Regions from separate parts of the Blautia sp. AM23-13AC genome, predicted to be linked through region 1. Evidence: a T-box and tRNA genes for the amino acid it is inferred to sense, from the RefSeq annotation. Region 1 holds a T-box; the other regions hold tRNA genes.
The links. A T-box is a leader RNA that pairs with one kind of tRNA and senses whether it is charged. The one in region 1 lies ahead of DW642_RS07945 (valine--tRNA ligase), so its partner is inferred to be a tRNA-Val.

Region 2: it encodes a tRNA-Val, which carries the amino acid that the T-box ahead of DW642_RS07945 (valine--tRNA ligase) is inferred to sense. The anticodon was not compared.
Region 3: it encodes a tRNA-Val, which carries the amino acid that the T-box ahead of DW642_RS07945 (valine--tRNA ligase) is inferred to sense. The anticodon was not compared.

Annotation. Positions count from the first base shown of each region.
Region 1 is NZ_QTUL01000005.1:114,348-124,724, reverse strand. Features, by position in the region: gene DW642_RS07965 (anti-sigma factor antagonist) at 11-334, opposite strand; gene DW642_RS07960 (tetratricopeptide repeat protein) at 542-1,957, opposite strand; gene DW642_RS15995 (hypothetical protein) at 1,967-2,140, opposite strand; gene DW642_RS07955 (bifunctional folylpolyglutamate synthase/dihydrofolate synthase) at 2,167-3,462, opposite strand; gene DW642_RS07950 (LTA synthase family protein) at 3,645-5,861, opposite strand; gene DW642_RS07945 (valine--tRNA ligase) at 5,862-8,513, opposite strand; T-box leader at 8,609-8,829, opposite strand; gene DW642_RS07940 (MBL fold metallo-hydrolase) at 8,940-9,740, opposite strand; gene DW642_RS07935 (putative signal transducing protein) at 9,762-10,106, opposite strand; gene DW642_RS07930 (SseB family protein) at 10,254-10,377, opposite strand, start outside.
Region 2 is NZ_QTUL01000004.1:213,254-223,630, reverse strand. Features, by position in the region: gene DW642_RS07115 (aminopeptidase) at 1-535, shown strand, start outside; gene purE (5-(carboxyamino)imidazole ribonucleotide mutase) at 658-1,164, shown strand; gene purM (phosphoribosylformylglycinamidine cyclo-ligase) at 1,190-2,215, shown strand; gene purN (phosphoribosylglycinamide formyltransferase) at 2,209-2,835, shown strand; gene purD (phosphoribosylamine--glycine ligase) at 2,841-4,112, shown strand; gene DW642_RS15825 (hypothetical protein) at 4,292-4,459, shown strand; tRNA gene DW642_RS07085 (tRNA-Val) at 4,544-4,616, shown strand; tRNA gene DW642_RS07080 (tRNA-Met) at 4,650-4,723, shown strand; gene rffA (dTDP-4-amino-4,6-dideoxygalactose transaminase) at 4,913-6,046, shown strand; gene DW642_RS07070 (YdcF family protein) at 6,053-6,661, shown strand; gene DW642_RS07065 (hypothetical protein) at 6,942-7,172, shown strand; gene rlmD (23S rRNA (uracil(1939)-C(5))-methyltransferase RlmD) at 7,257-8,654, shown strand; gene DW642_RS07055 (hypothetical protein) at 9,016-9,954, shown strand; gene DW642_RS07050 (hypothetical protein) at 9,908-10,377, shown strand, end outside.
Region 3 is NZ_QTUL01000009.1:65,155-75,531, reverse strand. Features, by position in the region: gene DW642_RS11040 (hypothetical protein) at 191-394, shown strand; gene DW642_RS11035 (ABC transporter ATP-binding protein) at 394-1,308, shown strand; gene DW642_RS11030 (ABC transporter permease) at 1,305-2,204, shown strand; gene DW642_RS16285 (GNAT family N-acetyltransferase) at 2,250-3,191, shown strand; gene DW642_RS11015 (aldehyde dehydrogenase) at 3,449-4,843, shown strand; gene DW642_RS11010 (LytTR family DNA-binding domain-containing protein) at 4,902-5,339, shown strand; gene DW642_RS11005 (DUF3021 family protein) at 5,353-5,796, shown strand; tRNA gene DW642_RS11000 (tRNA-Val) at 5,974-6,046, shown strand; tRNA gene DW642_RS10995 (tRNA-Met) at 6,067-6,140, shown strand; gene DW642_RS10990 (exonuclease SbcCD subunit D) at 6,255-7,388, shown strand; gene DW642_RS10985 (AAA family ATPase) at 7,385-10,377, shown strand, end outside.

The DNA of each region.
Region 1 (10,377 bases):
CGTCCAAAACCTACTTCCACGTCTTCTCCTCTTCCACCTCAATCACCCGCGTCACCCCCGACATCACCAGAATCCTCCGCATCCGCTCTCCCACATGCACCGCTCTCACCTTCCCGCCAATCAGCTCCATCTCCCGAAACCTCCCCATCACCAGTCCAATCCCCGAACTGTCCATAAACACCGTCTTCCGAAAATCAAACACCACCTCCCTCACATTCCTCTCCACCAAAATCTCCCCCGCCTCCTCCCGAAGCCGGTCAGCCACAAAATGATCCACCTCTTCCGGAAGCCGAATCGTCATCACCGCATCCTTCACCCAAACACGATTATCCATTTCCCATCCTCCCTTTTTCCTGTCATAAAATAAAAAACACAAAAGATTTTTCGCCGTAAAGCGAATTTCATCTTTTGTGTTTTATCTTCTCACTTTTATACTTTTTTGCCCTTCGTCCCACGCACCCTCCGCGTAGTCAGTGGTATCAGCCCGACGAAACAGCGCCGCATCTCCTGCGGCATTCTGCCCCGTGGGCATCCGTCCTCACTATTCCTCCGTCTTCACAGTCCCCCCCAGCGCCTCAATCTGCTGCTCGGCCTTAGTAGCCTTCTGGGTTCCCGGGAACTTATCGATGATCTCCTGGAACACCGAAATCGCATTATCGGTATCCCCACTCAGCCGATACGCATGCGCCAGATAGTTAAGCACCGTATAGTCACTGTCGTTGATATTCTTAGCCTTCGAAAGCTTATCAATCGCCTCCGTGTAATTCGAATCATCAAACGCACTGACGCCAGAATCTGAGAGTTCCTGGAACATCGTCGACTGCATGCTCTTGTAGATCGTATCGTAAACGGCTCTTGCATCTACAGAGAGGGCCTCCGGGTTGACCTCCGTCAGTGCATTGGTTGCATTGCTTGTATTGCCCTGCTGCTGCGCTTCCACTGCTTTCAAAAGGTTTTCATACGAAGCCACCGTGTCCTGTGCCGTCTGGATCTGCTGCTGGGCAGATGCCGTCGTTTCGTTCAGGGAATCCACCTGGCTCTGAAGCTGATTCAGCTGCGCCTCCTGGCTCGCCATTTTTCCGCTGTATTCCACAACCTTTTCATCCGCCTGGCGGTTAATTCTCTGCGTATTCGCCGGCCCGACGAGAAACCACACAACCAGTGCGCCGAGCACCAGTCCAATGCCGATATTCAGCATGGTAGCCGCCGTCGATGTCTCGCGGAACGTCGGCGGAATAATCACCGTATCGCCGCTTACTACCCGCTCTCTTTCGTCCTCCCGCTGCTCTTCCGTCCGCTCCCTGCGTCCGAACCGCCTCGGCTCCAGCGATGTCTGCGTACCCGTCTGGAAGTCAATCTCCTTCAGGAAACGCAGCGTCGTCGAATTTGTCTTGTCAATTTTCGCCGCCTTTTTCAGAATCTTCCGCGCTTTCTCATACTCACCCTTGTGAATATAAATCAGCGCCAGCAGATGATATCCCTTGATCAGCTTCGGATTCTGGTTCAGAATCTTGCGCAGCTGGATTGCAGCCACATCCTCATTGTTCTCGCGGCAGCATTTCAGCGCACTGTTGTATTTCTTGATCGTCTGATTGATCATATCCAGCTTCGCCTGCTCCGCCTGCAGCGTCGCAATATACTCCGTCGCCACATTATTCTCCGGCATAATATTCTTGCTGATGATCCACTCACTTAACGCCGCAACCGCTTCACCCGTCTCAAAATAGACAAGGCCTAACAAGTTCCGCGCATGGATATTGTATTTGTTAAACTTCAGGCTCCGCCGCAGCATATCAATCGCTCCGGAAAGATCCCGGATCTCTGCCTTGTCGAGGCCCAGATTGTAGTACATATTCGAAAGAGAAAAACATTTTCTCTGTACTCTCAGGTTAAAACCACAGTTGGGACAGATCTCCATTCCGACGTCCACAACCGATTTACAATTCATACAGTTCATTCCGGCACCTTACTCTTCCTTTTCCGCTTCTGTCTCGTTTTCCTGTTCCGGCTTGTCGTTTTTCATCATTTCTTTCAAAATGTCGATCACATCCGTCAGATCACGGCTGTAAATCGCATCCTCCACCTCGTCCACATCGAGACACGGTTTAAACTTCTTCAGTTCTTCTTCGTAATTTAACATAAACAAAAAATTCCTTCCTGTATTCGCTAACCATTCCGCTTTGCAAGATATGCTTTCAGTTCGCCCGCCAGATACAGAGAACCCACGCAGAACAGCATGCCGCTGCCCTTCTTTTCCAGTGCCTTCTCATACGCTGCCCCGATCTCCGATTCCGCGCAGACATCCGTGCATCCTGCTTTTCTGAAGTCCTCTGCAAGCACTTCCGCCGGTACGACGCGGCTTCCGTCGATCTGCGTTGCAACAACATGGGACGGATGGATGCCCTCGCAGATTTCACCGATCATCTCATGATAGTGCTTGTCTGCAACTGCCGTGAACAGAATCGTGATCTCGTTTTCTTTCGCAAAATAGCCTGCCGTGCTGACAAACTGTGCAATGCCGTCCTCGTTGTGCGCGCCGTCGATGATGACGCCCGGCGCAGCCATTTCCATACGGCACGGCCATTTGATCTTCGAAAGACCTTCCGCAAGCACGTTCTTAGGAATGTCGTGCACGTCCTGCAGAATATGCATCGTGTAAAACGCAAGGCTTGCATTCATCATCTGATATTTTGCCACGTACGGAATCGCAAGCTCTGCTTTTTCGCCGCCCAGGTATGCAAAGGTAAAGGTGATGCCCTCGCGGCTCTGTGTTTTCATCTCATAGAACGACGGCTCCATCGGCCATGCCGGGCTTCCCATCTCTTTCGCCTTTGCGGCAATGACAGACGCCGGACCTGGCTGGCTGGCGTCGTAAATCACCGGGACACCGGCTTTGATGATGCCGGCTTTCTCTCCCGCAATCGCCTCGAGGGTGTCGCCGAGATACTCGGTGTGGTCGCGGCTGATGGACGTGATGATGCATGCCAGCGGCTTTTCGACCACATTTGTCGCATCCAGCCGTCCGCCAAGGCCGGTCTCCATGACCAGGTATTCCACGCCGGCTTCTTTGAAAATCAGCATTCCCATCAGGAACAGCGTCTCAAAATAGCTCGGATGGCCTTCGCCCTCCGCCTCGTATTCTTTGGCTGCTTTTTCCACTTTGAGAAATGCGTCGAGAAACTGCTCATCCGACACATCTTCCCCGTTGATCTGGAACCGCTCGTTGATGCGTACAAGGTGCGGGGAGGTAAAAAGTCCTGTCTTTTTGCCGCCTGCAAGCAGCATCGCATTCAAGTACGCGCAGACGCTTCCCTTTCCGTTCGTGCCCGCCACATGGATAATTTTGATCCCTTCCTGCGGATTCCCAAGGCGCGAAAGAAGCTCCCTCGTATGTTCCGGCGGATGCTTCACCGTAAATTTCGGTATTGTTTCGATATAATCAACTGCTTCTGTATAATTCACTTTATTTCACCATTCTTCAGTATTTTAGGGCTGCTTTCAGACCCTAGTATCATTATAATCGAGTGACCGGATATGTCCATAGCAATTTTCAAAATTTTGTCCCGACTTTTCGACTTTCCCCGTAAAAAGATACAGTGGGACGTCAAAATCCGCCCCACTGTATGATCTTTCGGACACTCTTTTTAATTCTGCAGACCGCCGTCTTCGGCCGGTTTATCGCTGTTTTCTGTTTTTGACGGCTCAATCTTGTCGCCTTCGCCCTCCGGCGCACCGGACGGCGCTGCCGTCAGTTCATCCTGCGGCGCAGTGCTCGTATTGGCATTTTCCTGTGTCACGTCCGTTTTCGTGCTGTCCGGGTTCGGCGTCGGCGTCGGTGTAGATACCGTTTTTGGCTCTTCATACATCATCGGCTCTGTCCTTGTCAGCACCTTCTTCGTCGAGCTGTTGCTCTGCTGCGCGATTGTAATCTGATCACCGTCTTCCAGGGTCAGACTATGCACCATCAGAATCGACGGGCTGACATAAACGGTATCCTGTATCTCCTCGTTGACTTCCACACGGCTCGATGCCGTAAAGTTTTCTCCGTAAAAATACCAGGTATCTTCTCCGGATTTTTCGATTCGTTCCAGTGTTACCGGCAGAGCACCCATCTGCAGCTTCACACGCTCATACGGTGTCTCTCCGTCTTCTCCGTAAACGTACCGTTTTCCATACAGCATATCATACTGCAGCACCTCGAGATCCACCTGATAATTCTTCGTATTCCGTCTCGTCTGATGATACCGGAAAATGGTTCCGTCATGAATTCCCACACGGTTCATAACCTCTGCTGCAATCTGGTAGGAAGCAATGTTTTCCTGTTTCCTTTTCAGTCCCATATTATCCCAGATTACGTATTCGGTCTGATACAGATAGCGGTTCTCCAGATCTTCTACTTTCAGTCCCATCGTTGGCAGATGGTCCCCGTACATCACAAGTACCACCGGCTCCGGATAATCCGCAAGCTTTGTCGTCAGCTCTTTGACAAATTTGTCCATCTCATGAATCTGATTTACATAATATTCCCAGGAGTAATTATTTTTTTCCCGGTCTTCCGCGCCTGTCACTGTAATCTCCGGATCGTCAAGCACCGGCTCTGTCGGATAATCACCGTGGCCCTGTACCGAAATCGTATAGATATAATCCGGTTCGTCTGTCGCATCGAGCGTTTTTATGATCTCTTTTGTCAGAATATGGTCTTTTACCCATCCGGTTGCCGTCACATCCGAGATATCCGGCATATATTCCTCCGAGGTAAAGGTATCAAAACCAAGACGTGAGAATACACTTCTTCTGGAATAGAAGTTTGCTTCATTGTTGTGGATCGCATGGGTCGCATAGCCAAGATTCTTTAAAACATACGGCGCACTCTCACACGTCTCCTCTGAAAGCACCGATTTGTACGGATACTCACCCGCTCCGAAATACCGGAGGCTCATGCCGGAAATAGTTTCAAACTCTGTGTTTGCTGTTCCGGCTCCCACCACCGGCACGCGGAGATAACCGGAAGAATAATCCTTCATCAGCTGCCGGTAATACGGGATCGGATCCTCGGAAATGTTGAGGAAATTAACCAGCTCCGGATCGAAAAAGGACTCCAGCTGCAAAAAGATAATATTCGGTTTTACCGTATCATCCTCTTTTTGTTCGCCTTCACTCGTCTCAATCTGTTTCACGAGCTGTTCGGAATAGCCGTTCGGCTCTGAAATTCCCGTATCAAACAGGGTGACTGCCAGACAGTACGGATAGCCGTAATCCTGGTAGGCAAATGCGATGTTGACGAAATAGCTGGAAAGCACACGCTTTGCAAGCGCCAGATTTGTTGCTCCCGTAAAGAGTACAATTACCAGAGCAATCAACGGCACATTCAGATACCAGCGGATTTTCCCCCGAAATTTCGGTCCTTTGATCCAGACCCATACAAAAAATGCCAATAATGCCACAAGGGCTGCTACGACGAGGATCATGGTACCTTTCGACAGATACTTCGTCACGACCTTTGCGCCGTCACTTAAATTCCGCAAGTCCGGTCCGGTAAACGGCGTGACGCGGTTTGCCAGAATCACACCGTTAATGATGCCGAGCAGCAGCCAGAAACAGCTCATCACCAGCCGTACCAGCACACGTCTGCGGAACAGATAAACTACCATAAAAGTAGTGAAGATCAAAAATGCATTGTACAAAAAGACCCATGGGCTTTCCACCATGTAGCTCCATGCAGATGCCAGCGAATGGCGGGAAAATGCTTCAATCACCAGATACAGAATACAGCATCCCAGGGCCTGCAGCGGCAAAGAGAGCCAGTTGCAGACTTTCACTACGGTTTCCTTGTTTCCATGCAGTTTTTTTCCTTTTTTCATTTATTTTTTCAGCTGCTCCAATCTTGTCTGAACCTGCTCCATCATCTGCTGATAGTTCGCCAGTTTTTCTTTCTCTGCCTGAACTTTTGCTTCCGGAGCTTTGTTGATAAAGTTCGGGTTGCCAAGCATGCCGTTGGAACGTGCGATCTCTTTTGTCAGACGCTCTTCCTCTTTCGTAAGGCGGGCGATCTCTTTTTCCAGGTCAACCAGCTCGGCAAACGGAATGTAGATCGTTGCCTGCGGGATCACTGCGGATACCGCATCGTCTGCGATGCCGGCTTTGTCTGCCTGTACGTGAACTTCGCTTGCTCCTGCCAGAGTTCCGAAGAATACAGCACCGTTTTTGAAGGTTTCCTGTACAGCAGCATCTTCCGTTACAACGAATACGCTTGCTTTCTTTGACGGCGGTACGTTCATACTGGTGCGGACACCACGGATGCTTCTTACCGCCTCTTTCATCATCTCAACGGCTGCCTCATCCTCTGCGTATGCAAAGTCTTCGGTCTCTTTCGGCCATGCGGCGATCATGATGGAATCCTCGTCCGGATTCAGTGTGCAGTAGATTTCCTCTGTGATGAACGGCATAAACGGATGCAGCAGCTTTAATGCATTGCCAAGAACGGTTTTTAAGGTCCACAGTGCAGCGCCCTTCGTCTCGTCGGTCTCGCTGTACAGACGCGGTTTTACCATCTCGATGTACCAGTCGCAGAACTCCTCCCAGATAAAGTCGTAAACCTTCTGTACGGCGATACCGAGCTCGTAGCGGTCCATGTTGTCCGTTACTTCCGTTGCCAGCGTGTTTACCTTAGAAAGAATCCATTTATCTGCCAGTGTCAGTTTGTCTTTTGGCATTTCAGACGGAACTTCTGCTTTTTCCAGGTTCATCATGATGAACCTGGAAGCGTTCCATACTTTGTTTGCGAAGTTACGGCTGGCTTCTACACGCTCCCAGTAGAAACGCATATCGTTTCCAGGTGCATTACCGGTCATCAAAGTCAGACGGAGAGCATCTGCACCGTATTTGTCAATGACTTCGAGCGGATCGATACCGTTTCCGAGGGATTTACTCATCTTGCGTCCCTGGGAATCACGAACGAGTCCGTGGATCAGTACGTGGTGGAACGGAACCTGTTTGGTCTGCTCCAGTGCGGAGAATACCATACGGATAACCCAGAAGAAGATGATGTCGTATCCGGTTACGAGTACGTCGGTCGGATAGAAGTAATCAAATTCCGGTGTTTTCTCCGGCCATCCTAACGTGGAGAACGGCCACAGAGCAGAACTGAACCAGGTGTCCAGGGTATCCGGGTCCTGGGTGAGATGGGTGCTGCCGCATTTCGGGCATTTTTCCGGCATTCCGCCTCTTACAACGGTGATCTCGCCGCAGTCATCACAGGTGTAAGCCGGGATGCGGTGGCCCCACCAGAGCTGACGGGAAATACACCAGTCATGGATGTTGTTCAGCCAGTTCTGATAAATCTTGCTGAAACGATCCGGGATGAAGTTTACTTCCCCGTTCTTCTCCGCTTCGCTGGCAGCGGCAGCCATATCCGCCATTTTTACAAACCACTGCGGTTTGATCATCGGCTCTACGGTTGTCTTACATCTGTCGTGGGTTCCTACGTTGTGAACGTGATCCACTACTTTTACAAGAAGGCCAAGCTTCTCGAGATCCTCTACCATGGCTTTTCTTGCCTCGTAGCGGTCCATGCCGGCGTATTTGCCGCACTTGTTGTTCATGGTTCCGTCATCGTTTAAGATGTTGATCTCTTCGAGGTTGTGGCGTTTTCCTACCTCAAAATCGTTCGGGTCGTGTGCCGGTGTAATTTTAACGCATCCGGTTCCGAACTCTTTGTCTACGTAAGCATCTGCGATAACCGGGATTTCACGGTCGGTCAGCGGCAGTTTCAGCATTTTTCCTACAATATCGGTGTATCTTTCATCCTCCGGATTGACAGCTACGGCAGTATCGCCGAGCAGAGTCTCCGGACGGGTGGTTGCGATTTCTACGAAGCGGCCTTCCTCGCCAACTACCGGGTAGTTGATGTGCCAGAAGTGGCCTGCCTGCTCCTGATATTCAACCTCTGCATCGGAGATGGAAGTCTGGCATACCGGGCACCAGTTGATGATGCGGCTTCCTTTGTAGATCCATCCTTTTTCATACAGACGGCAGAATACTTCTTCTACGGCTTTGGAGCATCCCTCGTCCATGGTGAAGCGTTCTCTCTCCCAGTCTGCGGAGGAGCCGATCTTTCTTAACTGGCTGTTGATGCGTCCGCCGTACTCTTTCTTCCACTCCCAGCAGTGCTCCAGGAATTTTTCGCGTCCGATTTCATCTTTGTCGATGCCCTGCTCTTTGAGCATATTGGTAACTTTTACCTCGGTTGCAATCGCCGCATGGTCGGTTCCCGGCTGCCAGAGGACTTCATATCCCTCCATCCGTTTGAAACGGCAGAGAATATCCTGCATGGTGTTGTCGAGTGCGTGGCCCATGTGAAGCTGTCCGGTTACGTTCGGAGGCGGCATCATAATGGTAAACGGTTTTTTGTTCGGGTTTACAGTGGCGTGGAAATATCCTTTATCCAGCCATTTCTGATACAGTCTGTCCTCGAGTCCTTTCGGATCGTAGGTCTTTGCGAGTTCTTTGCTCATGAGATCCTCCTTTTATGTTTGGTGTATTGTGGTATTTATTCCCGCAGAGGCTTGTCTTAAATCAAAAACGCCCTTCACATACACATAACATGCATGCAAAGGGCGAAAATTCCGCGGTACCACCTTAATTTGTATCTCGTTTCGGAGTCTGTAACGTGACTCATGCGTGAGAACCTAATCATCACATCTTCTGTGCTTTTCAGCTCTCCGGTTCAGAAGCTACCTTCCATGACCACCTTCCCGGACAGCCTTTCAGCCGGTGAACCGTCCTCTCTTTTGGGGCCTGCCATGTACTCCTCTTCCTCATAACCTTTTCTTTTTCTGTTGGAATAGAAACTGCATTTATCATAATCGCGTTTTTTTATTTTGTCAAGCCGCCGCGGGCAAAAACCTTTCTTCTTATGGAAGTTTTAAGATTTCACGCGCTTATTTTCGGTGAATCCGCGATGCACAGTACTGCATTTCTGCGCGGCCGTACGACGCGTAGCGGACCTGTTCTTTCGAAAACGGCTTCGCATTGCTTGGCCGTCCCAGGTTTTCGCCGTGGATCACCTGATCCACAAGGTCGATGAGATCTGCGAGAACGCCGAGGCTGAGCGGATTGTAAACCGGATGCGCCGTCGATTCAAACACCTGCGTGTGATGACCGCCGAAGAATTTCATGCGGCCGCCCTTTTTCACCAGCCACGCCATCAGACCAACCAGACCATCGTAATACTCTTCCAGGCTCGTTCCGCCCGGCACCTGCATCCAGACACCGCAGCCGCTTCCGATCGCATCTCCGGTGAACAGGTAATTCTGTTTCGTCTCCAGCACGACAACACTGCCCGGCGTATGGCCCGGTGTCTGACAGACGGCCAGCTCTGTGCCGCCGAGCGGAATCACGGAATCGGTACGGATGTCATGAATCTCCTCCCACGGTTTTAATTTTCCCGCCGTCAGCATCACGAGCGTCTCCGGGTCCATTTTCTTTTCCTCGTGGCACATGTAAACTTCGTCGAATTCATCGATGTGATACATGTGATCCGGGTGCGCATGCGTGATAACCAGCAGCAGAGGCTTATCTGTCAACTCCCTTATCACCGGCAGAATCTTTGCGCCTGCTGTGATGCCGGTATCAATCACAGCCGCTTTCTCTTCTCCTTCTACCACATAGAACGACGAATTTCCCGCGTCAAGAATACAGTAAATTTTTTCTCCGATTTCTGTTACCTGAAAACCTTCCATTTTGTAAAACCTCCCTTTTGTTCACCGGAACATACTGAACCCTATGTTAAATAAAATCCCCATAACAATAATAATAACCCAGATCAGAGCTGCAATTCTTGCTTTTGGCGTATGGGACTGTGTTCGGAGCGGCTCAGGAAATTCCCCTTTTTTCTCCCAGTCGGCAATCCGTTTTTTTGCCTCCTCTGCCTGTTCTTCCTTCACATAAACAACGCGTCCCTGATACGGTATTCCAGTTGTAATCTGCAGAATTTCTCCGGCTCCTTCGCTTTTTCCATAAGCCATGATTCCATGACGCTGCAGCATCTTTACCATCTTTTTTGTAGTCTGTTCATCTACCGTACGATACACCTTTCGATACCCCATATCTTTCCCTCCTGTGCTTTGTGCCTTAGATCCACCTTCCGCTATTTTATGCTATTTTCTTTTTTTCTCTCAGCATCATCACCCACGCAATCCGTAATCGAAGTTGATTGTGAGCAGCATCGTAATCTGGCCAAGTGAAATATGATATCAATGTCCTGCGTTCTCTTCCCCGATGATAATCGAAAGCAGCGTATGATCCAGCATGATCGTGCGGTTCCACGGATTGAAAATCACACCGCTGATCTCCTTTGTCTCAGATGCCATGTGGATC
Region 2 (10,377 bases), on a different contig from region 1:
AGTCTACCTGAACGAGCTGTATTACCGCGATCTCTGCCTGACGCTGACTGACGGCATGATCACCGCGTATGACTGCGCAAACTTCGAAAAAGAAGAGGACAATCGTACTTATATAGAAGAAAACCTGCTGTATCACCACAGGACGCTGCCGATCGGTGAGTTTGCCATCGGAACGAACACGACGGCGTACGTGATGGCAGAGCAGTACGGCATCGCCGGAAAACTGCCGATCCTGATCGCAGAGAAGATGGGCCCGCATTTTGCGATGGGCGACACCTGCTACGCCTGGGCGGAGGACAGCCCGATGTACAACCCGGACGGAAAAGAAGTAATCGCGCGCGAGAACGAGGTTTCGGCAAAACGGAAAGAAGATCCGTCGAAAGCATACTTCGGATGCCACACGGACATCACGATTCCGTACCGCGAACTGCAGTCGGTTGCGGTCGAAAAAGCAGACGGAACGACGATCCCTCTCATTGAGGACGGACGCTTCGTCCTGCCGGGAACGGAAGAATTAAATGAACCTTTTGGCTGATTATGGGTTGACATTTCTGCGCCTGCTTAGTATATTATAAGCAGAACTGAATGATTAAAACATAAATATAAGCATAACTAATGAATAACGCTTAGAACAGTTAATCAGAAAAGGAGAACAACATGGCTAAAGTAGGAATTGTGATGGGCAGCGACTCTGATATGCCGGTAATGAGCAAAGCAGCCGACATGCTGGAAAAATTTGGAATTGAGTACGAGATGAAAATCATCTCCGCACACCGCGAGCCGGATGTATTTTTCGAATATGCAAAAACCGCAGAGGAGAAAGGCTTCAAGGTTATCATTGCAGGCGCAGGTATGGCAGCTCATCTGCCGGGTATGTGCGCAGCTATTTTCCCAATGCCGGTCATCGGAATTCCGATGCATACCACATCGCTTGGAGGTCGTGATTCCCTGTACTCCATCGTACAGATGCCGAGCGGCATTCCGGTAGCAACCGTTGCCATCAATGGCGGTGCCAATGCCGGAATCCTGGCAGCAAAGATTCTTGCAACTTCCGATCCGGAACTGCTTGCAAAACTGAAAGCATATACACAGGAAATGAAAGAGCAGGTTGAGGCAAAAGACGCAAAACTGCAGGAAACAGGATACCGTAACTACAGTAAATAAAAACAAAGGACAAGGGAGGTTCACCATGGATTACAAGAACGCAGGAGTAGATATTGAAGCTGGATACAAATCAGTAGAATTAATGAAAGAGCATGTAAAGAAAACCATGCGCCCAGAGGTATTAGGCGGCCTTGGCGGTTTTTCAGGCGCTTTTTCCCTGGCAAAAATCAAAGAAATGGAAGAGCCGGTGCTGCTTTCTGGTACAGACGGATGCGGAACCAAGGTGAAGCTCGCCATGATTCTTGATAAACACGACACCATCGGCATTGATGCCGTTGCCATGTGTGTGAACGATATCGCATGTGCCGGCGGAGAACCGCTGTTCTTCCTCGACTACATCGCATGCGGAAAGAACTATCCGGAGAAGATCGCTTCGATCGTAAAAGGCGTTGCAGAAGGCTGTCTGCAGTCCGATGCGGCACTGATCGGCGGTGAGACCGCAGAGCATCCGGGCCTGATGCCGGAGGATGAGTACGATCTGGCAGGTTTTGCTGTCGGCGTATGTGACAAGAAAGACATGATTACCGGTGAAAATCTGGCATCCGGAGACGTACTGATCGGCATGGCTTCCACCGGCGTTCACAGCAACGGATTTTCTCTTGTCCGCAAAGTTTTCGATATGACAAAAGATTCTTTAAATACATACTATGATGAGCTCGGCGCAACCCTCGGCGAGACCCTGCTTGCACCGACCCGTATCTACGTAAAAGCACTCCGTGCCATCAAAGATGCCGGTGTAACCGTAAAAGCATGCAGCCACATCACCGGAGGCGGCTTCTACGAGAACATTCCGCGTATGCTCAAAGACAACACCGTAGCCGTTGTACAGAAAGACAGCTACACCGTACCGCCGATCTTTGATCTGATGGCAAAGAAAGGCAATATCGACGAGCAGATGATGTACAACACCTTCAACATGGGTATCGGTATGGTACTGGCTGTTGATCCGGAAGATGTAGACGCAGCGATGAAAGCCATCCGTTCCACAGGAGATACGCCATATGTGATCGGCCACATTGAAAACGGAGAAAAAGGAGTACAGTTATGCTAAGATTAGCAGTTCTCGTCTCCGGCGGCGGCACGAACCTGCAGGCGATTCTGGATGCGATTGACGAGGGAATCATCACAAACGCGGAGGTTTCTGTTGTCATCAGCAACAATGCAGGAGCGTATGCGCTGGAGCGTGCGAAAAAGAAGGAGATTGATGCGGTATGCCTTTCCCCGAAGACCTTTGCATCGAGAGAAGCATTCAACGAGGCACTGCTGGCGAAACTGCAGTCGTACAACGTCGATCTCGTTGTGCTCGCAGGATGCCTGGTTGTGATCCCGCAGAGCATTGTGGATGCTTATCCGAATAAGATCATCAACATTCATCCGTCCCTCATTCCGTCGTTCTGCGGAACGGGCTATTACGGACTGAAAGTGCACGAGGGCGTATTATCCCGCGGAGTCAAAGTGACGGGAGCGACGGTTCATTTTGTGGACGGCGGAACAGACACCGGCCCGATTATTCTGCAGAAGGCAGTCGAAGTGCACGAGGGCGATACACCGAAGGCACTGCAGCAGCGCGTCATGGAAGAGGCCGAGTGGGTCATCATGCCGCGTGCGATTGATCTGATTGCAAACGGAAAAGTAACGGTAGAAGACGGACACGTAAAGATAAAGGAGTAAGAGCGATGAAAGTACTGATTGTAGGAAGCGGCGGAAGAGAGCATGCGATTGCCTGGAAGGTGGCGCAGAGCCCGAAGGTAGACAAGATTTACTGCGCTCCTGGAAACGCAGGAATTGCGGAGTACGCAGAGTGTGTCGATATTGCAGCGATGGAGTTTGACAAGCTTGTTGCTTTTGCGAAAGAAAAAGAGATTGACCTGACCGTCATCGGCATGGATGATCCGCTGGTCGGCGGTGTTGTCGATGCGTTTGAGGCAGAGGGACTGCGCGTATTCGGACCAAGAAAGAATGCGGCAATACTGGAAGGATCGAAAGCGTTCTCCAAAGACCTGATGAAAAAATACCATATCCCGACGGCGGCATACGAGACATTCTCCGATCCAGAAGCGGCAGAGAAATATCTCGAGACTGCAAAATTCCCGATCGTGCTGAAAGCCGACGGTCTGGCTCTTGGAAAAGGCGTTCTGATCTGCAATACCTTAGAGGAAGCAAAAGAGGGCGTCAAGACGATCATGCTCGACAAGAAATTCGGCAGTGCCGGAAACGAGATGGTCATCGAGGAGTTTATGACGGGGCGTGAGGTTTCCGTTCTCTCCTTTGTGGATGGAAAGACGATCAAGACGATGAGTTCCGCACAGGATCACAAGAGAGCAGGAGACGGCGACACCGGCCTGAACACCGGCGGTATGGGCAACTTCTCCCCGAGTCCGTTTTATACCGAAGAAGTGGATAAGTTCTGTAAGAAATATATCTATCAGCCGACCGTAGATGCGATGGCAGCCGAGGGAAGACCGTTTAAGGGAGTTATCTTCTTCGGACTGATGCTGACACCGGACGGACCGAAGGTGCTCGAGTACAATGCCCGCTTCGGCGATCCGGAGGCACAGGTTGTGCTTCCTCGTATGAAGACAGACATCATTGATGTATTTGAAGCCTGCATCGACGGAACTCTCGACCAGATCGACCTGCAGTTTGCAGATAATGCGTGTGTCTGCATCGTACTGGCTTCGAACGGTTATCCGGTTTCCTACGAAAAAGGATTCCCGATCCGCGGACTCGAGACGTTCAAAGAGCATGAGGGCTACTACTGCTTCCACGCCGGAACGAAGTTCAAGGACGGCGAGATCGTGACGAACGGAGGCCGTGTACTCGGCGTGACAGCACTTGGCGATACCCTGAAAGAGGCACGTGCGAATGCATATAAGGCTGTTGAATGGGTTGACTTTGACAATAAATATTACCGCCATGATATTGGAAAAGCGATTGACGAAGCGTAACGTGAATGTGAATTTTAATTTTGAGTAAAATGGAGCCGCCAGAATCCCGGTGAAAGGGAAATCTGGCGGCTTTGTCTTTTTATTCAGAAAAGGGAATAAAGCGCCGCCGTTCCGGATACAATAGTAAGGAGATCCTTTGCTTTTTAGCAGAATCAGAACAGGAAAGGCGGTCGGAAAAGATGGGAATCGTTTGTCTGGCGGGGATTTTTGCCGTATTTCTTCTGCTTGCATGGACGCTCTGCCGGGCGGCAGGATGGGAGAAAGAACGGGAAGATCTGGAACAGGAGCAGTACCTGAAAGAGTGGCGGGAGAAAAAGTTGAAAAAATCGAAAAAATTTGAAAATTAGTGTTGACATTTGGCGGGTGGAATGCTATACTAACGAAGTCGGTTGGTGATACAGATAAAAAGCCGACAGACAAAACACTGATGTGGGGTCTTAGCTCAGCTGGGAGAGCATCTGCCTTACAAGCAGAGGGTCATAGGTTCGAGCCCTATAGGCCCCATATTTTATGAAAAACGGTGTTGAAAATGAATATGGCGAGATAGCTCAGTTGGCTAGAGCACGCGGTTCATACCCGCGGTGTCGAGGGTTCAAATCCCCCTCTCGCTACTTATGGAACCCTTGAGAAATCAAGGGTTCTTTTGGCTTTATGGACAGTATGATGATATGGCTGTCATGTCAAAATCGTGTCTTGAAATCCACAGGGATTTGTGAGAAAATAAGACTACCTAAGAGCTTGTTTTGGGCTCTGAAAGTAAATAAAACAGTAATGGATAGAAGAAAGATAAGGAAAAAACAATGATAGAGTTTAATAAACCACCTTTTATTGGAACAGAACTGGAATACATCCGCCAGGCGGCAGAGGAAAACAACAAGCTGTGCGGCGACGGTCCTTTTACGAAGAAATGTTCTGCCTGGATGCAGGACAATTTCAACGTAAAACATGCGATGCTTACGACATCCTGCACCCATGCACTGGAAATGGCAGCTTACCTGTCTGAGATTCGGCCGGGCGACGAAGTGATCATGCCGTCCTACACGTTTGTTTCCACTGCAGATGCCTTTGTTCTGCGCGGAGCAAAAATCGTCTACGTGGATATCCGTCCGGATACGATGAACATCGACGAGACCAAGATTGAGGATGCCATCACCGAAAAAACAAAAGCGATTGTTCCGGTTCACTATGCGGGCGTTGCCTGTGAAATGGATACCATCATGGATATTGCAAAACGCCATAACCTGAAGGTTGTAGAGGATGCGGCACAGGGTGTGAGCGCGTACTACAAGGGAAAAGCCCTTGGAACGATCGGCGATTTTGGCTGCTACAGCTTCCATGAGACGAAAAACTATACGATGGGAGAGGGCGGCGCGCTGCTGTTCCAGGATGAGAATTATCTGGAAAAAGCAGAGATCCTTCGTGAAAAGGGAACGAACCGCAGCAAGTTTTTCCGCGGACAGATCGACAAATATACCTGGATCGACTACGGCTCCTCCTATCTGCCGAGTGATATGAATGCGGCTTACCTGCTTGCAGAACTCGAGGAACATGAGAAAATCGACAGAAAGCGGATGGCCATCTACAACTATTACCATGAGCAGCTCCGTCCGCTGGCTGAGGCCGGAAAGATCGAGCAGCCGGTTGTGCCGGAAGGCTGTGTACATAATGCACATATGTACTTCATCAAGGCAAGAAATCTGGAAGTGCGTACAAAACTGATCAAGTATATGAAAGAGCGCGGTGTGATGTGTGTCTTCCATTACGTTCCGCTCCATACCTCCCCGGCCGGACAGAAGTTCGGTGTTTTCCACGGAGAGGACAAATACACAACAAAAGAGAGCGAGCGCCTGATGCGTCTGCCGATGTTCTACAGCCTGTCTGAACAGGATATGGCATATGTCGTAGAGTGCCTCATGGACTTTAAAGAGTGGTAACATTTCATGTATGAGAAGTTTTTAAACTACTTTACGGACTATATTTTCGTGAAGGATGAGCCGCAGAAAGCCGATGTGATTTTTGTGCCGGGAAACGGATATCCGCAGATGGCGGTGCACGCGGCAGAACTCTGGAAAGAAGGATTTGCGCCGTATGTGCTTCCGTCGGGAAGATACAGTACTGTGCTCGGGCATTTCGCCGGTGTACAGGATCTTGCGGAGCAGTACGGCGGGAACTATGAAACCGAGTGGGAGTTTCTGCGGACGGTACTGCAGAAAAACGGCGTGCCGGAGAAAGCGATTCTGCGCGAAGACCAGGCGACGTATACGTATGAAAATGCACTGCGGTCACGGGAAGTGACAGATGCGGCGGGCATCGAGGTAAAAAAAGCGATCCTCTGCTGCCGGAATCTCCATGCGAGACGGTGTATTCTGTATTACCAGCTTGTCTACCCGGAGACAGAGTTTTTTGTCTGTCCTTCGGATATTGAGTTCACCAGAGAAAACTGGCATACAAAGGGTGAATGGATCGACCAGGTGTTAGGAGAAATGGAGCGCTGCGGCGGTCAGTTCCACAAGATTCTGCGGGAACTGCCGGCGGATTCTGAATTTTAACACCAGTAGACAAGAAGTCCCCCGCTTCTAAAGCGGTGGGATGAATTGTTAAAAGAAACATAACGGCAGTGGTAGGCGGAGAGAAATCGGTATCCTCCACTGACATGAGGAAAGTCACAGTCGAACTATTCTCGACATGTCAGACTCCGTGAAAATACCGACTGTAAGTTGAAACGAAAAGATTTATAAAAAAGAGCGGAAATTGTGGTAAAATTGCGGCTCGTATGGTATACTATCGTTAAGTTAAGTTTCTAATCTAAAGCAAAGGTTGGTGGACAGTATGAATAAGATTGATGAAGTATTAGAGCTTTTAAAACAGAGAGAACGTGAGAGCGAAAAACCGAAAAACGTGATTTTATGGGTCCTTGCCATTGTCGGAGCGGTAGCGGCAGTTGCAGGAATCGCATACGCAGTATACCGGTTTGTAACTCCGGATTATCTGGAAGACTTCGAAGATGATTTCGATGACGATTTCGACGATTACTTCGAGGATGAAGACGAAGATAAGTAGGATGGAAAAAAGAAACTCCGGTGCCGGAACGTGGTACCGGAGTTTTTCTGTCCGGAAATCAGTTTGACATAGAAGGAGAAGAGAATGAAAAAAGGAGAAATTTACGAGGGAGTCGTGGAAAGAATCGATTTCCCGAATAAAGGACGTGTACATGTGGAGGGCGAGACGGTTACCGTGAAAAATGCAATTCCGGGACAGAAGATCCGCTTTCAGATCAACAAAAAAAGAAAGAACCGCATGGAGGGCCGCCTGCTCGAAGTAACAGAAAAATCCCCGATGGAAAAGCGCGATCCGGTCTGCAGTATTTTCCCGTCCTGCGGCGGATGCATGTACCAGACGATGAGTTATGAGGATCAGCTTGCAATGAAGGCCGGTCAGGTGAAAAAACTGCTCGACGATGCCCTCGTGGAGGCCGGCCAGGTCAATGAGGCGGGGGAGGCCGATTATCCGTTCCTTGGAATCAAGGGAAGTCCGAAGGAGTTTGCATACCGGAATAAAATGGAGTTTTCCTTCGGCGATGAATACAAGGACGGCCCGTTGTCTCTCGGACTTCATAAAAAGGGAAGCACCTACGATGTCCTGACCGCGTGCGACTGCAAAATCGTGCATGAGGATTTCACAAAGATTCTGACCTGTGTGCTGGCGTACTTTAAAGAGCGGAACGCAAGTTACTACCACAAGATAAGCCACGAGGGTTACCTGCGCCACCTGCTGGTGCGAAGAGCCGAGAATACCGGAGAAATCCTGGTAAATCTCGTCACCACAAGCCAGGAAGAGTGGGATCTGATGCCGCTCGTGCAGGAAGTGCTTGGTCTGCCGCTGGAAGGAAAGGTTGTCGGATTCCTCCATATCATAAATGATTCCCTGGCAGATGTTGTAAAGAGCGATGAGACAAAAGTGCTCTACGGACAGGACTACTTCTATGAAGAACTCCTCGGACTGAAATTCAAGATCACCCCGTTCTCCTTCTTCCAGACCAATTCCCGTGGCGCGGAAGTTCTCTACAGCACCGCCCGCGAGTTCGTCGGCGAGACGAAAGACCGCACGATCTTCGACCTCTACAGCGGAACCGGAACCATCGCCCAGATCCTTGCACCGGTCGCAAAAGAAGTGATCGGCGTGGAAATCGTGGAAGAAGCTGTTACAGCTGCAAAAGAGAACGCAGAGGCAAACGGCCTTACCAACTGCAGTTTCCTCGCCGGAGACGTGCTGAAGGTGATCGATGAAATCGAAGAAAAACCGGACTTCATCGTTCTTGATCCACCGCGCGAAGGAATCCATCCGAAGGCTTTGCCGAAGATAGTTGATTTATATAGGTGTGAAAAAATGCTTTACATCTCCTGCAAGCCGACTTCTCTTGCGCGGGATCTGGTAGAGTTTGCAAAATATGGATACCGTGTAGAAAAGGTCTGCTGTGTTGATATGTTTCCGGGAACGGTGCACTGCGAGAGTGTCTGTTTGTTAAGTAAAGTACAGAAATAGAAATTGTAGATATGCTCGAAAAGGCTTGAAATAAAGGGTTTCGGAAGATTTTGACTTGCTGAGAGTGATGGCTTAGATGAGCGTAGAAAAATAGTAAAACGCCTACTGATGAGATTGCTTGGAATAGGTTGTGTAGACAAGAGTGTTATTAGTGGGTTGAGTAGATAAGAATGTTAACATTTTATATCTACCATGATTAGCATGTTAGGCTGCCAAGTGGTAGCACTTACTAATTTTTGGAGGTAGAAGAATGAGTAACAAACAAAAAGATTCAAAGTGACAGAAACTTAAGAAAGAGTTTTATGGCACAAAAACCTGTGTGCAATCAGAGTATGGGACTATTGATTTTGATCCCGATTCTATGGGGGATGTAGTAGGTGGAGACAAACTAACCTATGATGAGTATCTCGATATTCTTATGAGGTCTGGTAAAAATGTGCGAGGTTGGTTTGAAATGTGCTATTTTGAAACAGCTTTAGAATTTGCTGGACAGGTTGAGAAAATCAATAAAGATAATATTTGTTTCAAGCGAATATATGTCTGCGGTATGTTTATGGATGGAGAATGCTTTAATGTTAATGAATTTGTTGCATCGAATGATGGGTACTGTTTGATTGTACCGGAGGTTATCGCATATATCTCCAAGAAGATGGATATAGCGAATGATTTTAATGGTGTAATCGTTGATACATACAAAAAGACACAGTATGTTCCGTTACTTGAAATTATTGGTTGCCATAGAAGTGGTACAAGAGAAGGTTTGGACTGTATTATGGAAGCAGCTGATGAAATGATTAAAGATGAAAAGTTTAGAGAGGTATTGTATGCATACCTACTTCTTCCTGCAACGCAGCAGAAACTTCAGACACAAAGACTCTATGAGAAAGTAAAGCGATTGCCAATATTCCCTATCAGGACCAGAAGTGGCGTTGAGTATGTACCATATAGCAAGGACATTTATACCCACGATAATAAAGTTTCGGATAACGATTTCAAAATTCTAGAAACAAAGATTCTGAAATATGAGAGTGCGCAGGCAATAATTGGTCCTAATGATAGAATTAACGAACTTTCACAAGAAGTTTATGAAGCAAGATATCAGAATAATTTGATTGCGTACATTAGATCAAATAGAGATGTCAAAGAGAAAGCTTTTTATGTTCTTAATGAGTATAAGAACAATTTAACAAACTTCAGAAGATGTCATATTACTTTGAAAGGCATGATTTCAGAAATTCCAATGGAATTTATTAGTGGAAGCTATCAGACTGGTATTTGGATTAATGATTACACCAAATGAGAGGGCGGTGGCAGCTGTGGGACTATTAGAACCGATTACCCATAAAGAAGAAATAGAGAGCCTATTGAATGAGGCTCAATCAATGTATGATAACGCAAAAAATAAGTTTGAGTCACAGAAGAAACAGACAACTAAACGTTTGGAGAATCTAGGAAAAGTTAAAGTGAACGCTTGGGCAGAGGGGATGGATACTTTTGTGACTGCGTTTGGTACATTTAAAAATGTCGAGATGGATAGAAGAATCGATACTAACATGGAATTCATAGGTTCTGATGAAGAACCCAAGCAGATGCTTATGAATATTCAGAATGCATCTATGACGGCTAACGAAGTTGCTAAAGCTGGTTTTGCTGCTTTAGGAACAGGTGCATTGGTTGGTATCGCTTCTTACGGCGGAGCAATGATGTTTGGAACAGCATCAAC
Region 3 (10,377 bases), on a different contig from region 1:
AAGTTGCATGTCCATTGACATGGCTTTCCACTTATTTTTATGAATTCCTATGCGCCAGACGAGCAGACAACAGAAATTGGCATCTTACCCGCGAATTTCTGCATTTCACATCATGCAGACTGGACGAATGCTGTAAAATCATATATAAAAGAAATAGGAATAACTGGGGGTGAGATGGATGAAATGTGAGGTGGAACAGATTGATCCAAAGCAGGAAGAACATGTTATGGTATATTGCCACAACAGGGAAGCATCCTGGGTGCAGAATGTTCGGGAAGCTGTATTTGGACAAACATCGGTATGTGGATATAAAAATCACGTTTTGTATCAATTGAAATTGTCTGATATTTTTTATGTGGAACAGCAAAGAAATCAAAGGAGAGGGCAGGCGTAATGGAAACAGATATGATTAAAATCACTCATTTAAAGAAAAGCTTTGGTGATGTAAAAGCAGTCAATGATCTGAGTTTTCAGGTGAAAAAAGGAGAGTTCTTTGCATTCCTTGGTGTAAACGGGGCAGGGAAGAGCACAACGATTTCGATCATCTGCGGGCAGCTTCGCAAAGACAGCGGAACGGTTCAGATCCAGGGCACAGATCTGGATAAGATCGGAAGGAAAGTTGGAACAATGCTTGGCGTGGTATTTCAGGACAGTGTGCTGGACAAGCCACTTACCGTCAGGGAAAATCTGAAAAACAGAGCAGCGCTTTATGGAATAACAGGAAAAGCGTTTGAAAAAAGATTGCGGGAACTGGTGGAGATTTTTGATTTCGGAGATTATCTGAACCGGCCGGTCGGAAAACTGTCCGGCGGACAGAGAAGAAGAATTGATATTGCAAGAGCCTTGCTGCATCGGCCCGAACTTCTGATTTTAGATGAACCAACGACAGGACTTGACCCACAGACGCGGCTTTTGATCTGGGATATCATTGAAAAACTTCGAGTGGAAGAAAAGCTGACAGTTTTTCTGACTACGCACTACATGGAAGAAGCTGCAAATGCCGGTTATGTGGTGATTCTGGATAAAGGAAGCATCGTGGCAGAAGGAACTCCTTTTGAGCTGAAAAATGAGTATGTGCAGGACACTATGTCTGTTTATGGTGTGACAGGAGAAGAAATCAAAACACTGGGCAGAGAGTATAAAAAGATCCGGGATGGCTATCAGTTAAAAGTAAAAAATACCGCAGAGGCTACCCGGCTGATCGTGGAACATCAGGAAATATTCCGTGATTATGAAGTGGTAAAGGGCAGAATGGATGATGTATTTCTTGCTGTAACCGGAAAAACATTGGGAGGTGAGCACAGATGAAGGCAGTATTTGCACTTATAAGTCGAAACAGAAAATTGTTTTTTAAAGACAGAGGAATGTTTTTTTCGGCTTTAATTACTCCGGGAATTCTGATTTTGCTGTATGCTACATTTCTGGCAAACGTATACAGAGATTCCTTTGTGTCCGCGATCCCGGACATGATTACAATCTCAGACAAACTGGTCGATGGAACGGTGGCCGCACAGCTTGCCGCGGCTCTTCTGGCAGTCAGCTGTGTGACTGTGACATTCTGCGTGAATCTTACGATGGTACAGGACCGGGCAAACGGAACAAGGAAAGATTTTAATGTATCGCCAATCAGCAAAGCACAGCTTTATCTTGGGTATTTTTTATCTACTGTAGTCAATTCCCTGCTGGTGAATGGGCTTGCGCTTGTATTATGCCTTGGCTATATGTACAAAATGGGCTGGTATATGAGCGCTGTAGATGTATTCTGGGTTCTTCTCGATGAAATTTTACTGGTACTCTTTGGAAGCACGTTGTCAAGCATCGTCAGTTTTCCACTGACAACCCAGGGTCAGTTATCCGCAGTGGGAACGATCGTAAGTGCCGGGTATGGATTTTTATGCGGAGCTTACATGCCGATTTCAAATTTCGGCAGCGGCCTGCAGAAAGTACTGTCGTATCTGCCAAGTACCTACGGAACTTCTCTGTTGAAAAATCATATGCTCCGTGGAATCTTCGAAGAGATGGAGAACAATCAGCTGCCAGAAGAAATGATTACTGCGATTCGTGATACACTGGATTGTAACCCGAAGTTCCAGGGGTCTGTAGTAAGTGTAAATCAGATGGTGATGCTTATGGTTGGATGTGTTGTGGTATTTGGAATTATTTTTTTGTGCATGACAGCTCTTCCGGAGAAAGATGGGAAATAATCGCAGAATTGCGGAACACAGGAACAGAAGGAGATGAGAGGATTTATGGTACATTTGAAAAAAATCACAGAGGACAATTTCCTGGATGCATTCAACCTGCGCCTGGCCAAAGGGCAGGAATCATATGTTTCCCATCCCGTCCGAAGTCTGGCACAGGCATACGTTTACCGGGATCAGTGTCAGCCATTTGGAATTTATAATGAGGATAAAATGGTCGGTTATGTGATGGTCGTCTACGATTATGATATCCCGGAATATGATATCTGGCATATGATGATCGATGCTTCCTCGCAGGGAAAAGGATATGGAAGTGCTGCTCTTACTCAGGTGATCGATTACATTGAAACAAAACCGTTTGGTGATTCTGACAGAGTGACACTCACCTGCAAGCAGGAGAACCAGATTGCATTAAAGCTTTATCATAGAGCCGGGTTTGTGGAAACTGGGGTGGAAGAGGATGGAGAGATAGAACTTTCGCAAATATTAGGAAAAAAATTTGTGAATGCGGAAGAAAAAAGCAACGAAGTGACGATCCGCAGGGCCAAAAGCAATGATTTATCAAGAATCGCTGAAATATTTGTTCTTAACAACAGAATCCACTATTTTCCGATTTTTCAGGATCCGGAATATTCTTTCAGCGAATTGCAGGTGGTTTCTGCGATCAATCATTACTTTGGAAAAGAAGAGGTACTGTCTCATACGTATGTCTTTGATGACGGACTCATCAAAGGTTTTATCCAGATTGAGGAAAAAGAAATCGTAAAACTGTATGTGGATCCATTTTTTCAAAAAGCAGGAATCGGTCATGCGCTCATTCAATTTGCGATGGAAGATAAGGATGCGGCGTATGTATGGGCACTGGAAAAGAATATAGGAGCGATTTCTTTCTATAAAAGACATGGATTTTGTCTGACGGGGAAGAAAAAGTATGAGGAAGGCACTACGGAATATCTGGTAAAATTAGCTTTGAAAAATTATGAAAGTTAAAAAATTGTCAGACACGAATTTAAGTTTACATTTTAGGGAAGTAAGCAGGAGAGTGGATTGCGAATATCCGCTTGTCAGTAACAAATAGAGAGCTGCCAATTCTGAAGAAAAATAATTCAGAGTTGGCGGCTTTTCTTATTTCTTTGGGATAAATGCTGTTTTCGGATAAGAATATATGATATGCTATCGAATAGCGATGGAATGTACCAGAGCGTGCCCCAAAATCATTTCTGCCGCTTTGAGAAAAGGAGAATGGAATGGAAAAATTAATGCTCGAAACACTTATGGAACAGCAAAGAGAGTATTTTGCATCTGGAGCCACATTGCCTGTGAAGGTGCGGATGGAGGCTTTGAGCAGATTGGAAAAGGCCTTGCAAAAACAGGAGCAGATCCTCTGCAAAGCGCTGCATACGGATCTTGGAAAGAGCAAGACGGAGAGTGTGATGTGTGAGATTGGACTGGTGCAGGGGGAAATCCGCTGGATGAAGCAGCACTTAGGGCGGCTTTGCAGAACAAAACATGTCAGAACACCGCTGGCGCAGTTCGCTGCAAAAAGTTATCAAAGCCCTTCTCCTTATGGCAATGTGCTGATTATGAGCCCGTGGAATTACCCTGTTCTGCTGACGTTAGAACCGCTGGTAGATGCCATTGCGGCAGGAAATACTGCGGTGGTAAAGCCAAGTGCTTATGCACCGGTCAGTGCAAATGCCCTGAAAGATCTGTTAGAAGAATGTTTTCCACCGGAATATGTTGCCGTTGTTTTAGGCGGACGGGAGGAAAATCAGGCACTTTTACAGGAAAAATTTGATAAGATTTTTTTCACAGGAAGTGCAGCGGTCGGAAAGCAGGTCATGGAAAGTGCTGCAAGACATCTGACGCCCGTGACACTGGAACTTGGCGGAAAAAGCCCATGCATTGTAGAAAAAAGCAGTAAGATCCGGCTTGCGGCAAGACGAATTGTCTTTGGAAAGTTTATCAACTGCGGACAGACCTGTGTGGCTCCCGACTATATTCTCTGTGATGCATCGGTGCATGACGAACTCGTGGAAGCGCTCCGGCAGGAAATCAGGAAACAGTTTGGAGATCCACTTTTCAATTCAGAGTATGGAAAGATCATTAACGAAAAGCATTTTGACCGTCTGCTTGGTCTGATAGATCAGGATAAAGTGGTCTGTGGTGGAAATTTTGACAGGAAAGATCTGCGGATCGAACCTACTGTGTTGGATCACGTAGAATGGGAAGATGCGGTCATGCAGGAGGAGATTTTTGGTCCCATCCTGCCAGTATTGACGTATGAAAAACTTGAGGATGCACTCTCCTGGATCAATCAACGCCCCAAACCGCTTGCCCTGTACTGCTTTACGGAAAACAAAAAGGTGAAGAAAACGGTTCTGGAGATGTGCCGGTTTGGCGGTGGCTGCATCAACGACACACTGATTCATCTTGCTACCAGTGAGATGCCGTTTGGCGGTGTAGGAGAAAGCGGTATGGGCGGCTATCACGGTGAGGCCGGATTTGCGGAATTCACACATAAGCGCAGCATCGTGGATAAAAAGACATGGATGGATTTTCCGATCCGCTATCAGCCGTATACAGCAAAAAAGTTGAAACTGATTCGAAAATTTTTATACAGCATACCATACAAGGGATAGACATCTCCAAGAAAATCCGATATAAAAGAGGATAGGGAAAAGAAAAGAGGGGACTAATGTGAAGATAACGATCATCAATCCATTTCCGGACGAAGAGGAAGAAATCATCATCAAATGCCGTGTGCTGACGGAGGACATCAACCATCTGATCTGCAAACTGAAAAACGGGGATCGGAAAATTACGGGATACGATGCAAAAGGAATTACTCTTCTGGCACTTCCGGATATTTTTTATTTTGAGGCAACGGACAATAAGGTTTTTGCCTATGGACAAAAGAATGTTTATGAAGTTAAAGAAAAACTGTATCAGTTAGAAGAACAGCTGGTGTCTTTTCCATTTATGCGGGCCTCCAAATCCATGATTCTAAATCTGGACAAAATCCGGCATTTGTCGCCTGCTTTTGGCGGCAGATTTGAAGCGTTACTCGAAAATGAGGAAAAAGTGGTTATTTCCCGGCAGTATGTGCCGGTTCTGAAAGAACGACTGGGATTGTAGGGAGGCGAAAACAATGATGAATAAAATAAAAATTCTTGCAAATATTTTTTCGAAAATTACCGTGTGCGTTCTGCTTGCGTCCGCGATCTATATTACTGTGATGTGCGGTCTGGATGCCCAGATCAGTGTCATGATTCTCTGGCAGATTCTTCTGGTTTCCGCTGTATGCTCCATCCCGATTCTGATGTACCCGGATGAGGAAGGAAAAGAAGTATCCAAACAGGGCATGATTGCACGGCAGATCATCTATTTTATCTATGTCAATTGTGCTGCCCTGGGACTTGGCAGAGCGTTCGGATGGTTTTACTTCAGCAAAGCTAAAATGGTCGTGCTGATGGAGGTTTTGGTTATTGGAGTTTATGTTACGGTGAATCTGATCGTATATGTAAATGACCATATGGTGGCGGAAAGCATGAACCAGAAACTGGAAGAGATGAGAAAGCGGAAAGATGCATAGAAAAAATAACTTTGGATAGTTAAAGACAGCGTATGCCGGAAGGACATGAAATCGCTGGTATTGTAGAAACAAAAGAAAAAATTTGAAAAATTTCAAAAAATATCGTTGACAAACAGAACAAAGCGTGCTAATATACATATTGTCAGCAGGACGTAAGAACTGCTAGAAAACAGATATGGGGTCTTAGCTCAGCTGGGAGAGCATCTGCCTTACAAGCAGAGGGTCACAGGTTCGAGCCCTGTAGGCCCCATACTTCTAAAAATATAGTATGGCGAGATAGCTCAGTTGGCTAGAGCACGCGGTTCATACCCGCGGTGTCGAGGGTTCGAATCCCCCTCTCGCTACGAAAGAGAGAGCTCCTGCGAAAGCAGGGGCTTTTGTTGTTTTACGTTCGGAGGGGGCTGCCAGTGGCGGGCCCGGCAGATTACAATACCATGGAAAATGACAGGGAGGCGCTTATGAAATTATTCCACTTATCCGATCTCCACATCGGAAAGCGAGTCAATGAATTTTCGATGATCGAGGATCAGAAGTACATTTTGTCGCAGATTCTGCATGCTGCAAAAAGAGAGAGACCAGATGGCGTACTGCTTTCCGGAGATATTTACGACAGTACGATTCCAAGTGCAGAAGCGGTTCAGGTTTTTGACGCGTTTCTGACAGAGCTTTCCACCAATCGGATTCTCACTTTTATTATCAGTGGAAACCATGATTCCGCCGAGCGTCTGGCATTTGGATCCAGCCTGATGGGAAAAAGCGGGATATATTTTTCAAAGGTATACAATGGAACGATAGAGAAAATTCCGCTGCAGGATGCGTATGGCACGGTGTGGATTCATCTGCTTCCGTTTTTACGGCCTGCGGTGGTGCGTCATGCCCTGCCGGAGCGTGCGGAAGAAGTAATGTGTACAGCGGATGCAGTTCGGATTGCACTGGAACAGGATCTGGTTGATGAACAGGATCGAAATGTGATTCTGGCCCATCAGTTCGTAACCGGGGCAAAACGATGTGATGCAGAAGAACTGCAGGTTGGCGACTTGGATCAGATTCCGGCAGAATTGTTTGAAAAGTTTGATTATGCTGCACTGGGGCACATCCACAGCCCACAGAAGGTGGAAAGAGACACGGTTCGCTATTGCGGTTCGCCGCTGAAATATTCTTTTTCGGAAGCAGGACAGGAAAAAACGATTACGGTGATCGAATTAAAAGAAAAAGGAACGGTGGAGCTTAGAACAATTCCATTAAAGCCCTTGCACGATCTCAGGAAAATCCGGGGGACGTATCTGGAAGTCACGGCAAAAAGATTTTATGAGAACAGCGACTGCGAGGATTACCTTCTGGTGACGTTGACGGATGAAGAAGATGTGCCGGATGGAATGGCAAAACTCCGAACGATCTATCCGAACCTGATGCGCCTGGAGTACGATAACAAAAGAACCCGGTCTGCTGCAGACATTGGCACGGCGGAACGAGTGGAGGAAAAATCAGAACTGGAACTGTTCCGGGAATTTTATGAATTACAGAATAATCAGAGCATGACCGCACAGCAGAAAGCGCTGGTGGAAGAATTGTTACGGGGGATGAAGGCATGAAACCAAAGAAATTAGTCATCAGTGCATTCGGACCGTATGCGGACCGGATAGAACTTGATTTTGACCGGCTGGGCGGCGGTCTGTATCTGATTACGGGGGACACCGGCGCTGGAAAAACAACGATTTTTGATGCCATCACGTTTGCGCTTTACGGGGAAGCGAGCGGTGAAATCCGGAAAGGCGAAATGTTCCGCAGTAAGTATGCAAAACCGGAGGTGCGTACCTTCGTAGAGCTTACGTTTACGTATCAGGGAAAGGACTATACGGTAAAGAGAAACCCGGAATATCTGCGCCCGAAGGACCGCGGACAGGGCATGACGATGGAGAAAGCGAATGCAGAACTGATTTTTCCGGATGAGCGGCAGCCGGTTACGAAAACTTCGGAAGTGACAAAGAAAGTGACAGAACTTCTCGGGCTGGATCAGCGTCAGTTCCGACAGATTGCGATGATTGCGCAGGGAGATTTCCAGAAGCTTCTGCTGACAGGAACAGCGGATCGGAGTGAAATTTTCCGGAAAATGTTTCACACAGAGATTTATCAGGAGCTGCAGAAGCGTCTGCGGGAAGCAGCAAAGGAGTGCTGGAAAATATACGATGAAAAGAAACGCAGCATCAGCCAGTATCTGGAAAATGTTGTCTGCCCGGAAGAGGCAGAATGGAAAACAGAGTTTGACCGGCTGAAGAAAAATAAATTCGACGGCCAGGTTATGCGCGGTATGGAACTGCTTGCACGCTGCATCGAATGGGACGATGAGAAATTAAAGGCGCTGCAAGACGAGCAGAGTACGCTAAATGAAGAGATCGAAAAGAAAAACCAGCTTTTGGGAAAAATAAAAGAGCGACAGACGAGACAAAAAGAGAAAGAGCAGAAAGAAAAAGAATGGGAGACTCTGCTTCCGAAGGAAGAAGAAAAGAAAAAGAGAAGTGAGCAGGCAGAGAAAGAGGCAGAGATTTGTAAGCAGTTGGAAGAGCAGATTCGGGAAGAAAAAGTGTGTCTGGAACTGCTGCGAAAAGTGCAGCAGGAGCAAAGTGCAATGACACAGCTGCAAAAGGAACTGCAGGCAGCAACAGAAGCAAAAGAACAGCTTCAGACAGAGCAGGAGCGTGCAAAAAAAGTCCTGGAACAGAAGAAAGCACGGGAAGAACGTCTCTCTGATGCGGAGGTGAAACTTGCACGGACGGAACAAAAAGAAGCGTATGCCGCAGAGCAGATACAGCAGATGGAAGCATACTGCGAGACAATTGCAGGCGCAGTCAAAGAGGAAACGGCAAACAAAGAAGAGGAAAGCGTTCTTTGTAAAAAAATAAAAGAAACAGAGGAGACAGCGGCCAGGGCAGCCGAAGAGGCAGAAAGGCTGGCCGGGCAGGATCAGGTCTGCGAAAAACTGCTGGATGAAAAGAAAAATCTGGAACAGAAAATCCACACTTTAGAAGAAACGAAAAAACAGCTGGAGAGAACGACGGCTGAAAGGACGCAGATTGCCGCGCAGGTGACACAACTGCGAAAGGAAGAAGAGAACTTACAGGCGGATATCGCGACAACGGCAGAACATCTGGCCGAAAGAGACGGAGCCGCGCTGCTGCAGGAAAAATACCACCAGAAGCTGGAAACGCTGGAAAATCTGCTGGAAAGCTGGGAGCAGGGACGCAAAGAACTGGAAGAAAAGCAAGGTGCATACCAGCGTGAAATCAAAAAGAGAGATGCTTTACGGGAAACATATCAGGCGATGGAATCTTTATTTCTGGATGCACAGGCGGGAATTCTGGCAGAAAAACTGACAGAGGGAGAACCATGCCCGGTCTGCGGCGCTATTCATCATCCGCAGCCTGCCAGACGAGCAGAACATACGCCAGATAAAGAAACGCTGGATCACAAGAAAGAAGAACTTCGGATGCAGGAGGAAGCAGCTGCGGGACAAAGCGAGGCTGCGGGCAGCTGCCGCAGACAGGTAAAGGAAAAACGTGCACAGCTAACGGAATGGCTGTTAAGAGAACTGCCCGAGAGTCAGAAAGAACACGAACAGAAGCGACTTTCACAGATGCCGGATGTTTTATTTCAACAGGAAGCGGTCGAGAAGGCAGAGCAGCTTCGGAAGGAAGAAGAAACACAGAAAGTACGTCAGATGGAATATGCGGAACTGGAAAAAAGACAGACAGAACGGCAGAAAAGACTGGAAAGCATAAAAAAGACCATTGCAGCGGAACAGACACAGCTTGGCCGGGCAGAAGGAACCAAAAGAGCACTGGAAGAACAGTTGGAAAAAGAAATTGCGGAGGCGCAAAAAACGACTGCTTTTATGGAGAAAAAGAATCCTGCGCAAAGAAAGGGTCCGGGGGAGAGCGAGGACAGAAACTCCCTGGCTGATCAGATTGCCCAGGTGATTTCCTTCCGGAAAAACAGACAGAAACAGTGTGAGGGAGAGATTGCTGCCACGCGGGCAAAGGTGAGCCGCCGTGCAGAATGTATCGCACGGCAGAAAAAAGCGGAAGCTGAGCGGAAAGAGGATCATGAGCGGCTGCAGAAGGTGCGGAGCCGTCTTGAAGTACTGCAAAGCGATCGGAAGAGATGGAAGGAACAAGAAGAGAAACTGCTGGAAAATCTGGAAGAGCAGAGAGCGATCTGGGCAGAACAGGATCAGCAGAAAACAGGAGCGAAATCCGAAGGCAGGCCTGGAGATGGGAAGGAGCAGCTGAAGGATCTGGTAAGTGCAGAAACGGTGAAAAAACAGATAAATGAATTTACGGGATCGGAAATCGCAGAAAAACTTGCAGATGCGGAAAGAGAACTGTGGATTCGGTCTGTATGGGAACAGCACTGGCTGAAACAAAAGCGAAAAGAACTGACAGAACAGAAACAATGTATTCTTGCAGAACAGGAGGAACTGAAAAAGATCCGACAGGAAATCCAGGAAGAAACACAGAAAACGGAGCAAAGAGAACAGGAAATTCGCAAAAAAGAGCTGCGGGAAACGGAACAAAAGGCTGAAAG